DNA from 2 places in the Gracilimonas sediminicola genome. Region 1 is predicted to be linked to the other one. Evidence: riboswitches for the same ligand, from Rfam matches in the RefSeq annotation. Region 1 holds a riboswitch; the other holds the start of a gene.

Evidence for each region. Region 1 has a riboswitch for S-adenosylmethionine ahead of NM125_RS13730 (homocysteine S-methyltransferase family protein). Riboswitches for the same ligand answer to the same signal wherever they lie in the genome.
Region 2: it holds a riboswitch for S-adenosylmethionine, as region 1 does, so the genes downstream of both, NM125_RS12595 (O-acetylhomoserine aminocarboxypropyltransferase/cysteine synthase family protein) here and NM125_RS13730 (homocysteine S-methyltransferase family protein) in region 1, are expected to answer to the same signal.

What each region holds. Positions count from the first base shown of each region.
Region 1 is NZ_JANDBC010000003.1:166,880-174,695, reverse strand. Features, by position in the region: gene metH (methionine synthase) at 1-781, opposite strand, end outside; gene NM125_RS13730 (homocysteine S-methyltransferase family protein) at 888-1,859, opposite strand; SAM riboswitch class I at 1,960-2,078, opposite strand; gene NM125_RS13725 (hypothetical protein) at 2,300-3,076, opposite strand; gene NM125_RS13720 (BamA/TamA family outer membrane protein) at 3,160-4,821, opposite strand; gene NM125_RS13715 (type III PLP-dependent enzyme domain-containing protein) at 5,094-6,500, shown strand; gene speB (agmatinase) at 6,493-7,353, shown strand; gene NM125_RS13705 (deoxyhypusine synthase family protein) at 7,350-7,816, shown strand, end outside.
Region 2 is NZ_JANDBC010000002.1:623,316-631,131, forward strand. Features, by position in the region: gene mutS (DNA mismatch repair protein MutS) at 1-674, shown strand, start outside; gene era (GTPase Era) at 779-1,660, shown strand; SAM riboswitch class I at 2,065-2,193, shown strand; gene NM125_RS12595 (O-acetylhomoserine aminocarboxypropyltransferase/cysteine synthase family protein) at 2,343-3,671, shown strand; gene metX (homoserine O-acetyltransferase MetX) at 3,791-4,837, shown strand; gene NM125_RS12605 (homoserine dehydrogenase family protein) at 4,834-5,934, shown strand; gene NM125_RS12610 (DmpA family aminopeptidase) at 6,618-7,757, shown strand.

The sequences.
Region 1 (7,816 bases):
CCATATCCATGCCGTGCTGTATCCCGTGATACAGAAAAGCGGAGTGAATAGCTTCACGAACCCAGTTATTCCCACGGAAAGAGAACGATACATTGCTGACCCCGCCTATTACATGAGCTCCGGGCAGGTTTTCACGAATCCACTTGGCAGCCATAAAAAAGTCGATGGCATTCCGGCGATGCTCCTCCATTCCTGTTGCAACCGGGAAGATATTCGGATCCAGAATAATGTCCGATTGATCAAACCCTACTTCTTCAGTCAGTAGTTTATATGCACGACCACAAATCTCCTTACGTCTGGGCAAGGTATCGGCCTGACCTTCTTCATCAAAAGCCATACAAATTACAGCCGCTCCAAATCGACGAATAATTTTTGCCCTGCGAATAAACTCCTCCTCGCCATCCTTAAGGCTGATAGAATTTACGACACCTTTCCCCTGTAGGCATTTGAGTCCGGCCAGGATAACTTCCCACTTTGAGGAATCCACCATAATCGGAATTCGGGCAATGTCGGGATCGGAGGCAATCAAATTCAGGAAGTGCGTCATTTCCTCGGCGCTATCGAGCATCCCTTCATCCATATTGACGTCCAGGATCTGTGCCCCGCCCTGCACCTGATCAAGGGCTACCTTCAGCGCATTATCATATTCTTTATTTTTTATGTAATTAAGAAAAGTCCTTGAACCCGTTACATTTGTGCGTTCCCCAATATTAACAAAATTGGAATCTTCTGTTATAATTAAAGGTTCGAGTCCGCTTAACTTTAGAGGTAATGATTGCATAATTAATCGCAGAGCGCGCTGAGTTGCGCAAAGATTAAAGGATTAACGGAAAGTTTACTAACTGATTGGTGCGTTGGGAGTATATTTCTGCCTGAATTCTCCATGTTTAATTGATATCCTTTGCGAACTTTGCACCTTTGCTATTAGCAATTCGAGGTTCATAATTCCGGGCCAGTTCTGCCATCTTTGAAATATGTGCTGGAGTAGTTCCACAACAACCCCCGAGGATATTCACCAAGTTATCTTCCAAATATTTCTCCACTTCCTGCCCCATCAGTTCCGGCCCCTGATCATATTCCCCGAACTCATTCGGAAGCCCCGCATTCGGGTAGGCACTAACATAAAAATCTGATTTTTCAGCCAAATTTTGGAGGTAAGGCTGTAGTTGCTTTGCCCCCAGGGCGCAATTGAATCCAACACTGAGAATTGGAGCGTGTGAAACAGAGATTAAGAACGCTTCTACCGTCTGTCCTGAAAGCGTTCGTCCCGAAGCATCGGTAATAGTTCCTGAAACCATGATGGGTAACTTATCTCCCCGCTCATCAAACAATTCCTGTATCGCAAAGAGAGCTGCTTTGGCATTCAGTGTGTCGAAAATAGTTTCTATAAGCAGTAAATCCGCTCCGCCATCCATCAGTCCTTTGGCTTGTTCTTTATAAGCCTCCGCCAGTTCATCGAAAGTAACAGCGCGATAGCCGGGATCGGTGACTTCAGGCGAAATAGAAGCCGTTTTATTGGTTGGTCCCATCGAACCGGCAACAAATCGTGGTTTATCCGGGTTCTGCCTGGAGAATTTGTCCGTGGCTTTCTTCGCGATTTCAGCCGACTTCCGGTTCAGTTCATACACGATGTGCTCCAGGTTGTAATCAGCCTGAGCGATGGTGGTTCCGCTGAAAGTGTTGGTTTCCACGATATCCGCTCCCGCTTCCAGATATTCTTCATGGATGGCCTGAATGATATCCGGACGGGTAAGGCTTAATAAATCGTTATTGCCTTTCAGGTCGTCTGCATGATCTTTGAGCTGCTCGCCCCGGAAATCCTCTTCTGTCAGCTTATAGCGCTGAATCATGGTACCCATGGCACCGTCGAGAATCAGGATTCGGTCTTGTAATGCTTGTTCTATATTCACTCTTTCGATGTTGGATTAGCTTATACAGAAAGAGCGTGAGTGATTAGCTCGCTTATCTTTCTAAGCACATAACGGGTTATGTACTTAGTGGGATTTGGCACCTGCCCCTTTTTAGAAGTGGTTGCCAAGACGTCATCGGGCCCATCCCTCGGTCTTTCTTTATAAGCATTCAATAAATTGCGTTTTGAATATAATAGTTGTTGAGCCGCTGAGCAACTTATAAGAATGGAACACGGATGACAAGGATTAGACAGATAGTCACTGATAAGAAAAGTCATTCAGAGCAATAGCAATGAATCTTCATAAGATTAAAATGGTCCGATTGCTTGAGGCTGAGTTTAGATTTGGAATTCCGGAGCGGAGTACTGAAACGAGAGTAAGTTTTAGGTCTATTTTAATTCATAAATACTTTGTGTATCTCTTGTAAACAAGAATACTTTATCAAAATTTGATTCATAATTTTTTGATAAGAATTTATTAGAGTCTAATAAATCAAAAGACCTTTCAAATGTTAGTGGCTTTACTACTAGAAGTAGCCAAATCAAATCACATTTTTGATAATACTCAGTAACCTTTTGATCTTTCTTAAGTATTTTTTTTTGTAAAAACTCAGGACTTGATATTGGAATTTTTCCACCTCTAACTCTTTCAAAAGACGACCTACCATAAGAATCATTATTCCAGATTGTAATTGCTTTAATTCTTTCATCAACCTTTATTTCATCCTTAATACTGTTAAAGAATTTTTTATTGAGTAAAACTTTTGATTCTGATTTTCTATTATTGAAATGAACCAACAAGGAAATTTGGTCTGATAGTTTTTCAACATCTTTATTGGATAATTTGAATTTAATTCTATTATAAGTTTGGACCTCTTCAAAGTCGACAAAAACCAATACATTCGTTTCACTCTTATCATTGTATTTCGATTTAGCCTTTAGTAAAACCTTATCTTTTAAAGCTTCTTGGTTCTGAGGTACTAAATCTTCTCTATCCTTTGGTTGAAAAAGTCTTTGATGCTCAATTCCTAAATTGAGACCCTCATATTCTATAACAAAATCAGGGCTTTCATCTTGAATTAAGCTTTTAGAATTGATTGACTTTGTTTCAAGAAAACTGGTGACATCTTCTTTCTCTTCTAATTTTTGTTTTCGTGATTGTGACATACTGAGTTACTATAATTGTTAAAGGCTAAGTCGAATTTCAAAATTGCTCCCAACCTAATCAATACTCTCTTTTTGAATCATAATCAAAGCTCCGTCCTAATCCCAAAATGCACCTTTCCGTTACCTATAGACTCTTCGGGAGAAATAGCGTAGGTAAATTTCAATCGGCCGATTTGGGTTTGGTAACTCAGCCCAAAACCTGTGGAAAAAAGATATTTCGTTATTTGGAAGTCGTTATTGGTTTCGGTAAGTAGTCTTGGTCGGTTAAAACCTCCCGCCGCTCCGAAACCGAACAGATAAGACTGTCGGTTGAGTAAGAATCTATATTCAACATCTCCCCAAAGCATGGTTCCGGCCCGGAACTGCTGCTCGGCATAGCCACGGAAGGAATTAGCTCCTCCAAACCGGATTAAGTCGTTGGTGGTTACTTTATCAGATTCCAGCAAAAAGCCATGTAAAGAAGTGGCAATTACGCTTTTATCAAAGATAGGCATATAGTTACGGGCAGTGAATTCAAGAGAATTCTGCGTGAATGACGTGAGGGAATCATCGCTTAAATCTTTATTTGCGATACCAAGTATCAGTCGAATGGAACTGCCTTTGGTCGGTACATCAAACCGGTCTACATTGGTGAATTCAAAACCTAATCGGGCGGTTCTTTTTTGTCCATCCGGCTCCACAACCTGCGGAAGATTACTGCCCGACGTAGTACTTTGGAAACCCACTCCTCCTATCAGTTTTACGCCTGAGCCCACCAGGAAATATCCGTCCAGATCAAAATCCCGGCTTTGGTAAGTGGTGTCATTCTGGTAGAGCTGCATTCCGGCTGAAATGCCCACCGGAATTTCCCCAATCCAATCCTGGGAAGCTTTCAGATTCAGCTGGCTGGTTTCCGGCCGTAGTCGTTGATAACGAAAATCAACGCCGTTTCCCTGGGTAAGTACATTCCATAGCGACAGCTCCACATCCCCTGCAATTTGCCCATTTCCGGCAGCATCCGGCACATAACCGAGTAAACCATCAAACTGGTTCAGCGACCGCTCCTCCACACTAAAAACGATAACCGGCTCTCCCTGACGAAGATAAATACGGGCCGGTTCAACAGCATTAAAAAGACCACTTGAATTCAAATTCGAGCGTAAAACCCTGAGATAATCAGGTGAAACCTGTCTGTTTGTATTAAACCTCGAAATCTTTCTCAGGTAATCCTGTGAGTTTGTTTTTGCTCCGGAGAAGTATATATCCGGCCGGGTTACTTTATCACCGGTTCGGATTTCAATTTCCACATCAACCCGACACTCTTCTTCTATGGGGATAATGGACGTGATGATGGCTTCAGCAAAAGGAAATCCATCCTCTTCCATCCCATAAATAAGCTCAGCAATTTCTGTACGTAAGTTCTGATCTGTGTAAAACTTATCAGGTTCAATGGTTGAGGATGAGTCAATCTGACCGGAATAAAGCACGTTCATTTTGTCGAGCCGATATTTACAGCCCTTGGTCACCTGTGCAGTCGAATCGGTAGTTGATGTCACAGCCGCATCAAAGAATCCCTCCGAGACAAACCATCGAAGAAGTTTTTGCTCAATTTGAGAGGAATTGTTAGCCAGTTCGGTCTCCATACTATCCGGAATAACAACCTTTTCACCGTTTTCGTAAACCCGAAATTCCGCAGATCGGTTTTGTGGAACCGCCAGAACCGGGATCAAAAGAAATAAAAAGGTAACACCTGATTTTAAGGACATACCTGAATCTACACTCTTTTTAAAACTTGTGCATTGAATCGATGGGGATGATCTGGGTACGGAATCCTAAAGTCATATTTACAAAACCCATTTAATACTATTCCATCAATAGAAATTTAACGAACTCTTCGTTTAGTAATAATTGAAAAAGGTCGTAATTTCTTCTTTGTCGAAAAGAAAAACATATTTTCGTTCTAAAAAATACAGCCAAATATATTTTATATTAGTCGCCCAATTATTTACTTCTTTCGTTCTTAATTCCATATTATTTAATGAAAAATACCTATCACGAACTTATTGACCAGACCTATCATTTCCCACAAAATGGCTTTAGCCTGGTTGATGGCACGCTGAATTTTAACAATGTAGATCTTCACTATCTTATTGAGAAATATGGCACCCCCTTTAAGCTGGCTTACCTTCCGAAGATCAGGGAAAAAATTAAGCAGTCCAGAGAGTATTTCAATAAAGCCATTGCTGAAAACAACTACTCCGGCAGCTACGAGTTTTGTTACTGCACCAAATGCTGTCACTTCAATCATGTTGTAAGAACCGCTCTTAAAGAAAACGTTTCCCTGGAAACCTCTTCTTCTTTTGATATCGACTTGATTGAAAACCTGTATAACAAAGGTGTTTTCTCAAGTGATAAAACCATTGTTCACAATGGCTATAAAACGGACGATTATATCAAGAAAATTGGCCGGCTCAACAAAGAAGGATTCAAAAACTCTATTTGTGTGCTGGATAATGCCCGGGAGTTGGATCAGCTGATGGAGCTTAACCTTGATCATCCCATCAAAATTGGATTGCGGATATCGATTGAGGAAGACCCTAAAGCTGCTTATTACACCTCAAGATTGGGTATCAACAAGCGTGAAATTCTTGACTTTGTAAAGGAGCGCATCATTGGTAACGACCAGGTTGAACTGGTTATGGTTCACTTTTTCGTGGATTCCGGCGTAAGCGATAATATGTATTACTGGAATGAATTCAAGAAGGCACTGAACCAGTTCACAAAAATCAAGAAAATTGCTCCCTCGGTAAATGCTTTAAATATCGGTGGTGGATTTCCTATCCAGAACAGCCTCAGCTTCGATTTTGATTATGAATACATCACCGGCGAAATTGTGCGGAATATTCAGGAAGCCTGCAAGGATGAAAACGTTGAAGAACCGGACATATATACCGAATTTGGAAAATATACGGTCGGGGAAAGCGGTGCGGTTATCTTCCAGGTGCTGGAACAAAAACAACAAAATGACGCCGAGCTTTGGTACCTGGTTGATAACAGCCTGATGAATACCATACCAGACGCCTGGTCCATCAACGAGAAATTCATTCTTCTCCCCCTCAATAAATGGGAAAACCAATACAAGCGAATAAACATTGGCGGTATCAGCTGCGATCATTCCGATTACTACAATTCTGAGGAGCTGAACCAGCAAGTACTTCTCCCCACTTTTTCGGATGATGATTCGGAGCCACTTTACATTGGGTTCTTCCATACGGGAGCCTACCAGGATTCCATAAGCGGATATGGCGGCATCAAACACTGCCTCATCCCTTCGCCCAAGCACATTGTGGTGGATATTGATGAAGACGGAAATTTATTCGACTACGTATATCGCGATGAACAAACGGTAGATAACATGCTTAACATTCTGGGATACAATGACTAAGAATAACCCAATTTTTGCTGGAATTGAAGGAGATCATAATGCCTTTGATCGAGCCAACGTACTTTTACAGTCTATCCCTTACGATGGAACCAGTACCTGGGGGAAAGGAGCCGATCAGGGCTTTGAAGCCTTTCTGGATGCTGCTGAAAACATGGAGATTTATGATATCGAGACGGATAGTGAGGTCTATAAACAAGGCGTACACATTCTGGACCCTATACTGGAGAAATCCTCCCCGGAAGCGATGTTTGAAGCCGTTTATAAGGGCACAAAAGAACTTCTGACAAAAGAAAAATTTCTCACCTTCTTCGGGGGAGAACATTCGGTTAGCATCGGGATCATCAAAGCTTTTTACGAAGCCTACCCCGATATCACCATCCTTCAGCTGGATGCACATACCGATCTGCGTTCTCAATTTCACGGTTCGCCTTATAATCATGCTTGTGCAGTATATGATGCGTCCCAAAATGCAAACCTGGTTCAGGTGGGCATCCGAAGTATGGATTCGGAAGAACTTAAATACCTGGATCGCAATAAATGCTATTTTGCTGAAGACATGTATGGTCAGACCGACTGGATGGATGATTCTATTACCAAAATGACTGATAAAGTGTACATCACCTTAGACCTGGATGTATTTGATCCTTCCATCATGCCGGCAACCGGAACTCCAGAGCCTGGCGGGCTGGACTGGAACACGACAATCCGATACCTCAAGAAAGTATTTCAACAAAAAAATGTACTGGGCTTCGATATTGTGGAACTTGCCCCTATTGAAGGACTCACGGCACCGCAGTTTTTGGCGGCCAAACTTTACTATAAAATGCTAAGCTATAAATTTTCCAACTCATGAGTAACAAAGGACCTGTTTCTGAATTCCTAACCTATCATTTCCGGCACTTTAACGCCGCTTCTGTAGTTGATGCAGCCAAAGCCTATGAAGATCAGCTACAGTCCGGCTCCAAGATGATGATCACCCTTGCCGGAGCTATGAGTTCTGCAGAATTAGGCCTTTCGCTGGCTGAAATGATTCGGGAGGATAAGGTGCATATCATCACCTGCACTGGAGCTAACCTGGAAGAAGATGTATTCAATCTGGTGGCTCATGATCATTACAAACGCATTCCCAATTACCGGGATTTGAGTCCACAGGATGAGCAAGACCTCCTCGATCAACATTTTAACCGCGTCACCGATACCTGCATCCCAGAAGAAGAAGCCATGCGCCGTATTGAAGATCATTTGGTGAAGCGCTGGGTAAAGGCAACCGAAGAAGGAAACCGACACTTTCCCCATGAGTATTTTTATGATCTGCT
Region 2 (7,816 bases), on a different contig from region 1:
CTTCAGATAACCTGGCTGCAGGGGAAAGTACGTTCCTGGTTGAAATGAACGAAGCGGCCAACATTCTCAACAATGCCACTCCACGGTCCTTGATTTTACTGGATGAAGTGGGTCGCGGAACTTCTACTTTTGACGGGTTGAGTATCGCCTGGTCGCTGGCTGAGTATTTACATAACCATGCGCCTGTGGCTGCAAAAACCCTCTTCGCCACGCATTACCATGAGCTGAATGAACTGGAGCAGATGTATGAGCGAACCAAAAATTTCAACGTTCAGGTAAAAGAACATGACGACAAGGTGGTGTTTCTGCGGAAGCTCATCCCGGGCGGAGCCGATCATAGTTATGGAATTCAGGTAGCCGACATGGCCGGACTCCCGCAGGTTGTAATTGAACGGGCCAAAGAGATCCTGAAGAACCTGGAAAGTCACAGCCTCGACATCACCAACAAAAACGGGACTATTGAGAATGAGGCTTCATCGAAAAAAGAAGCGGCCAAGAATCTCTCTGAGAAAGTAGAAAAACAGCCCGAAACCTCTCAGATGACGATGTTCCAAACACACGTAGATCCCCGAATTGAAACCGTACTGAATAAACTGGAAGCCACAGATCCGAACCGAATGACACCGATTGAGGCGCTGATGCTGATAACCGAATTAAAACGCCTGGTTGATTAAGAATGTGTTGACGTGTTAAAGTGCTTATGTGTGTTCTGTGCAAGCCTAAAAACACATAAGCACTTTAACACGTTAGCACGTCAACACATTAATACATGAAAAAAATGGAAGACAAACCCCACAAATCCGGATATGTAGCAATTATCGGGAAGCCGAATGCCGGTAAATCTACCCTGATGAATTATATTCTGGGCGCCAAGATTTCCATCACTACCCATAAGGCACAAACGACCCGTCATCAGATTGTGGGAATATTTTCGGATGAGGATACTCAGATCGTTTTTCTGGATACTCCCGGTGTTATCTCACCAAGGTATGAGCTTCAAAAAGCGATGATGAAAACCGTGGAGCGTGCACGTAGTGATGCCGATGTGATCCTCTTCATCCATGACCCTATGGATAAGCACCCTACAGATGATGTAATTGAACTTATAAAATCCATCAACAAACCGGTGTTCCTGGTTGTTAATAAAATGGATGCCGCAAATGATGAAAAAGCCCGCAAATCGGCCGAGCAGATTCAAGAGAAACTGAAGATTCGCTCCACACATTATATCTCAGCAACTGCCGGAACCGGCGTGCAAGAATTGATGGAAGATATTCGTGGATGTTTATTGCCCGGACCTCCCTTCTATCCTAAAGAAGACCTAAGCGAGCATCCGGTCCGTTTCTTTGTTTCAGAGCTGATTCGTGAACAGATTTTTCTCCAATTTCACCAGGAAATCCCGTATTCCTGTACGGTAGAAGTAGTTTCTTATGATGCCGATGTGGACATTGACCGCATCCATGCCGACATCATCGTGAACCAGAAATCCCAAAAAGGCATGCTGATTGGCAAAGGCGGAACAGCCATCAAAGAGCTGGGCATTGAAGCCCGGAAATCGGTTGAGGAATTCATTGGCAAACAGGTGTATTTGGAGCTTCATGTGAAGGTCAGAGAAAAGTGGAGAGAAAAAGAAGGGTGGGTTCGTAATTTGGGGTATTAATGGAACGCAGATGACGCGTATACGACAGATTCCCAAATGACTTCGTTTGTTTTCACCTTGAGATTTTGATGTAAAGTCTTCTCATTTCAGAAATTTTATAACGATCTTAAATTGATTACACGCATACATTTAAGATCAATGAACATCTGTTCAATACCTGTCGTCTGTGTTCCCTCAAAAAAATAACTTGCGCCTTCCGAATTCTACTCTTAACATTAGTGTAATGAAATTTTTCCGACAAAATATTATCAGCTCTTGTGCAACTATGTGTTGCATGTGTATGTGCATGGCGCAGACATAAGGGCTGAGATTACGTAAATAAATTTACACGAGCCCTTTTGAATGCAACTCAGAAGGGCTTTTTTGTTGGATTATATTTTAATCGTTCTTTTACAACAGTTGCATTCTCATTAAGAAAGGTGGAGGGATCAGGTCCTTTGAAGCCTTGGCAACCGTCCCGACAATTTATTTGTCAGGAAAAGGTGCTACGTCCTGTCTGTCACATAAAATTTATGTGATGGAAAAGATGAGTTCGAACAGATATTGGTTTTGACATAAAGCCTCTTTCGGATTCATCTCTGAAAGAGGCTTTTTTGGTTTTAAGGAGCCTCATCAGAGAGATGCAAAATCTTAATAGCTAAATAAATCAACAAATAACACACTCACTTATAACCAATATATCATGAGCAACAACAAAGAAAAACGCGACTATAAATTTGAAACCCTGCAGCTGCATGCAGGTCAGGAACCGGATCCCACAACAGGATCGAGAGCGGTGCCGATTTATCAAACCACTTCGTACAATTTTGATAATACCGAGCACGCTGCCAACCTATTTGCTCTCCGTGAATTCGGCAATATCTATACCCGGATTATGAACCCGACCAATGATGTTTTTGAAAACCGGGTGGCTGCCCTCGAAGGCGGAGTGGCTGCATTGGCAACAGCCTCCGGACAGGCTGCCCAGTTTTTGGCTATTTCCAATCTGGCCCAGGCCGGCGATAACATCGTTTCAACCCAATACCTGTATGGCGGAACTTATAACCAGTTCAAAGTAGCCCTGCCCCGGTTGGGGATCGATGTTCGCTTTGCGAAAGAAGATTCCATCGAAGCATACGCTAAACATATCGATGAAAACACCAAAGCCATTTATGTGGAGTCTATCGGAAATCCGCGCGGCAACGTGGCCGACTTTGAAGGACTTTCGGCCCTGGCCAAAGAAAACAACATCCCGCTTGTGGTAGATAATACATTCGGCGCCGGCGGTGCCCTTGTTCAGCCTCTTAAACACGGAGCCAATGTCGTAACCGCATCAGCTACCAAGTGGATTGGCGGACACGGAACGTCTATCGGTGGGGTGATTGTAGATGGTGGTAATTTCAACTGGGGCAACGGAAAATTCCCCGCATTCAGTGAACCCTCTCCTTCCTATCACGGACTTAATTTCTGGGAAGTATTCGGTGAAGACGGCCCTTTCGGCAACATCGCTTTTGCCATTCGTGCCCGGGTTGAAGGGCTGCGTGATTTCGGTCCGGCTCAGTCTCCATTTAACAGTTTTCTGCTGTTGCAGGGGCTGGAAACGCTGTCTTTACGGGTTGAAAGGCACAATGAAAATGCTCTGAAATTGGCCCACTGGCTGAAAGATCATGACGCCGTTGAGTGGATCAGCTTTACTGGCCTGCCTGAGCATGATTATCACGAGCGTGCCAAAAAATATCTGAAAGAAGGTCACTTCGGTTCGGTATTCACCTTTGGCGTGAAAGGCGGATATGATGCCGCGAGAGAATTCATCGAAAACGTACAGCTATCCAGTCACCTTGCCAATGTGGGAGATGCCAAAACCCTGGTTATCCATCCTGCCTCAACCACTCACCAGCAGCTCACGGAAACCGAGCAGAAGTCGAGCGGTGTGAAAGGTGACCTGATCCGGGTATCCGTTGGCATCGAGCATATCGATGATATCATCGAGGACTTCGAGAAAGCATTCGCAAAAATTAAAGTACCCGTGTAACCACGATTAGTACTCCTTTGCAGGTTCGGTGGAAATCCGGGCCTGCTTTTTTTAACAACAGAATTAAACTTAGAAAGTCCTTTATGCAAACCCCGAGGGATGCGCGAAACTGAAGAAATATGAACAAAGACATCAAAATCACAACCCTGAATAAAAGCTGGACGACTGAATCCGGCTATAGTTTTAGTCATGTAGATATTGCCTGGAAAAGCTGGGGGACTCTCAATAAAAGCAGAGATAATGTTATCCTGATTTGTCATGCCCTGACCGGGCATGCCGCCGCCGATGAATGGTTCAGCGGGTTGTTCGACAAAGGGGGCATTCTCAATCCTGAAAAGCACTTTATTCTGTGCATCAATATACCGGGTAGCTGCTATGGTTCTACCGGCCCTGCTTCCATCAACCCAGAAACGGGAAAACCCTGGCAGGCAGATTTTCCCGACATCACCATTCGGGATATCGTCGCCTTCCAACAGCTTTTGCTGGATCACTGGGATATTCAGGGCATTGAATTAGTGATTGGCGGATCTTTAGGAGGAATGACGGCGCTCGAGTTTGCGATCATGGATGACCGGATTAAATCGGCCGCTTTGTTTGCAATGGGAAAATCTCACTCGCCCTGGGCCATCGGTATTAGCCAGGCGCAGCGAATGGCTATTCATGCTGATGAGCGCTGGAATAACGGTTTCTATGACCCCAAAAATCCACCGACCAAAGGACTCACCGCTGCCCGAGCCATGGCGATGCTCACCTATCGAACCCCGGAGAACTATGCCCGAAAATTTGGACGAGAAGTTCACCCTGAAAAGAGAATTTTCCAGGTCGAATCATATCTCAATTACCAGGGAGAAAAGCTGGCAGGCCGGTTTGATGCAAACTCTTACATCACCCTGTCAAAGGCGATGGACTCTCACGATGTATCCAGAGGCCGGGGGAGTTTTGAAGAAGTGCTTGGAGGTGTGCATCAACCGGTATTAATTGTTGGATTTGAAAGTGACAAATTATATCCACTCAGCGAACAACAAGAACTGGCAAAACTGATCCCCAACAGCCGGCTTGCCGAGTTGAAATCTCCCTATGGCCACGATTCCTTTTTAATTGAATTTGATCAGTTGAACACTCAATTACACTCATTTTATCACTCACTCACTGAAGTAAAACCATGACACTAACACTTAAGAAAACAACTACCGACACTCATCAAGAGCTTTCCGTACAAAGAAAGAACATAAACCTTTTCATTGCCGGTTTAGGCGCTGTGGGAGGCACCCTAACCAAACTCATCCGGCAGCTGGATCACTCACTTTATGAGCTGAATGTGATCGGCGTTTGCAACAGCAAATTCACCCAATGGAACCCGGATATGGAGCAGGTAATCAGTAAAAGCCGGCTGACCGATGGCGAGCCTACTGACTGGAACAGCATCCCCGTCGAACTGGTAAACAGGAGCGACGGCAACCTGATTTTTATCGATGCCACCGGAAGTGAAATCGTTGCCCAACAATTTCAATACCTGTTGGACAACGGCGTACATATCGCCACGCCCAGCAAGCGAGCTAATTCATTTAGCCAGGATTATTTTGATGGGTTGATCAATGCAAACAATTCAGGCCGGGCACAATACCGGTATGAAACAGCGGTAGGTGCCGGACTTCCTGTAATCAGCACCCTCAAAACCTTACTGAACAGTGGAGATGAAATCACGAAAATCACCGGAGTAGCTTCAGGAACCATGACTTACCTGTTCACCCAATTACAGAATGGTGTTCCATTCAGTGAAGCGGTTAAAAAGGCTAAGGATGGCGGATATTCAGAGCCGGACCCAAGAGATGACCTTTCCGGCGAAGATGTGGCACGTAAATTCCTGATTCTGGCACGCACCAGTGGCTATAAATTTGAACGGGATCAAATCCGGGTGGATACCCTTGTTCCGGAAAAGCTGATTTCACTTTCTACAGAAGATTTTTTGCAACAATTACCCGAATACGATGGCCATTGGAAAAGTCGCAATGCACAGGCTATGGTCAACAACCGGAAGCTAAGATATGTGGGCACGTTTACACCGGATGGCATCAGCGTTGGCATTGAAGAGGTAAAGGGCGACTCTCCCCTTGGCGGATTGCAAGGAACAGATAACCTCATTCAGATTTACACCAAACGATATAGCACCTCTCCCATTATTGTGCAGGGACCTGGAGCCGGACGAGAAGTAACCGCAGCCGGTGTATTAGGGGATATTATTGATATTGCGGGGATTTTGTAATCATGAGCTGAAGTACTCGTCAGTCTTCCAATTTTCGGGATTCCGCTTTATATAGTTTGAGATTGTTTCAAATGATTTCCTATCTCTAATTATGTGATCGTAATATTTGGGTTGCCATTTAAAACCCGCATCAATTTTTCTGGCACCTTTAGTGACTCCAATTTTGAACCCCCGGATAATTGAAGGCAGGTTCCTGGATTGAGGTCCGAATTTGTTCAGTGATTTTTGACGGCTCCGGGACTGATAAGCTCGGTTTTGTGTATCTACGTTATTTCGGCCATCATTTTCTTTATTAATGATAATGATTCCATGAACATGATTGGGCATAATTACAAATTCACCCAATTTTACGAATGGAAAATGTTCTGGTATTGTCCGCCAACAAGATTCGGAAATTTTACCTATTTCTGTTAATTGCAGAATGTTTTGATTCGAACGTAGAGACACAAGATTATGTGTCTCTACGTTATGGACAATGTCTCCGAAATAGTTCAATCGATTATGCGTACATATGGTCACAAAATAGACCCCGTTCCAATCATAATCCCATGATTTTAATCTTACAGTTTCTGTCCGATACCTACCCCGTCTTTTATTCATCTTCTCTTTCCCCTTTTTGCAAATCTGTCATTTTGAAACGACATTCCTCTAAAATAGAAAAATATTAATCAGCTGAAATCCTGATGAGATCGATACCTTATATATTGTTCATTTTATTATTCACTTTTAATAGCGGCTTCTCACAGGATCGTCAACGCCCCCGCGACCTTGGGATTAAACCGGGTATTTTAACTCCGGGTCCATTGAATGCCATAACCGATGTGGAAGGTGTACAGGTTGGGCATAAAACAATTATGGAAGGAGATAATATCCGAACCGGGGTAACCATGATTTTGCCCCATGATGGAGATCTGTTCAAAAGCCGGGTTCCGGCAGCTGTCTATGTTGGTAATGGCTTCGGAAAAGCATTAGGCTTTACACAAATCCGGGAACTGGGCGAGATTGAAACTCCCATCGGGCTTACTAATACGCTGAGTATTCATACAGTAGCAAACGGCATAACAGATTATGTTCTGCGACAGCCCGGCAATAAAAATGTACGCTCGGTAAACCCGGTGGTTGGAGAAACCAATGATGGATGGTTGAATGATATCCGAGGGCGGCATGTGACTATTGAGGATGTTTTTGAGGCCATTGAAAATGCCCGATCAGGTTTGGTTGAAGAAGGAAGCGTGGGAGCCGGAACCGGTACTTCTGCACTGGGATTTAAAGGAGGAATCGGAAGCTCATCCCGTCAGCTACCCGCAAAGTTTGGTGGCTATACCGTAGGTGTGTTGGTTCAGTCAAATTTTGGAGGTGTGTTAACAATAGACGGTGCACCGGTTGGGGAAGAACTGGAGAATCATTACCTGTCCAGCGAAGTACCTTACGATGTGGACGGTTCTGTAATGATTATCGTAGCTACCGATGCCCCTCTCCTTTCCAGAAACCTCGAGCGGCTGGCTAAGCGAGCATTCCTTGGAATATCCCGGGTGGGTGGCTTTGCCTCCAATGGCAGTGGAGATTACGTGATTGCTTTTTCAACCCATAAAGATGTACGTATTGAAGGGGCAACCTCCGGCTCAACCCAAACCTATACGGAACTTAAAAACTCGGCCAACACCCCTCTTTTTCTTGCAGCTGTAGAAGCAACCGAAGAAGCCATCCTAAATTCCCTGTTTATGGCTACCACGGTAACCGGAGACCGCGGCCACACCCAACAGGCTCTTCCTATACCGGAGGTATTGGAGATCATGGAAAAGTATAACCTGCTGGAACCGTAGCATACGTTCTGATGTATTGATAGGTGATTATTGTTTTAGGCAATGTCTTAAAGTACATT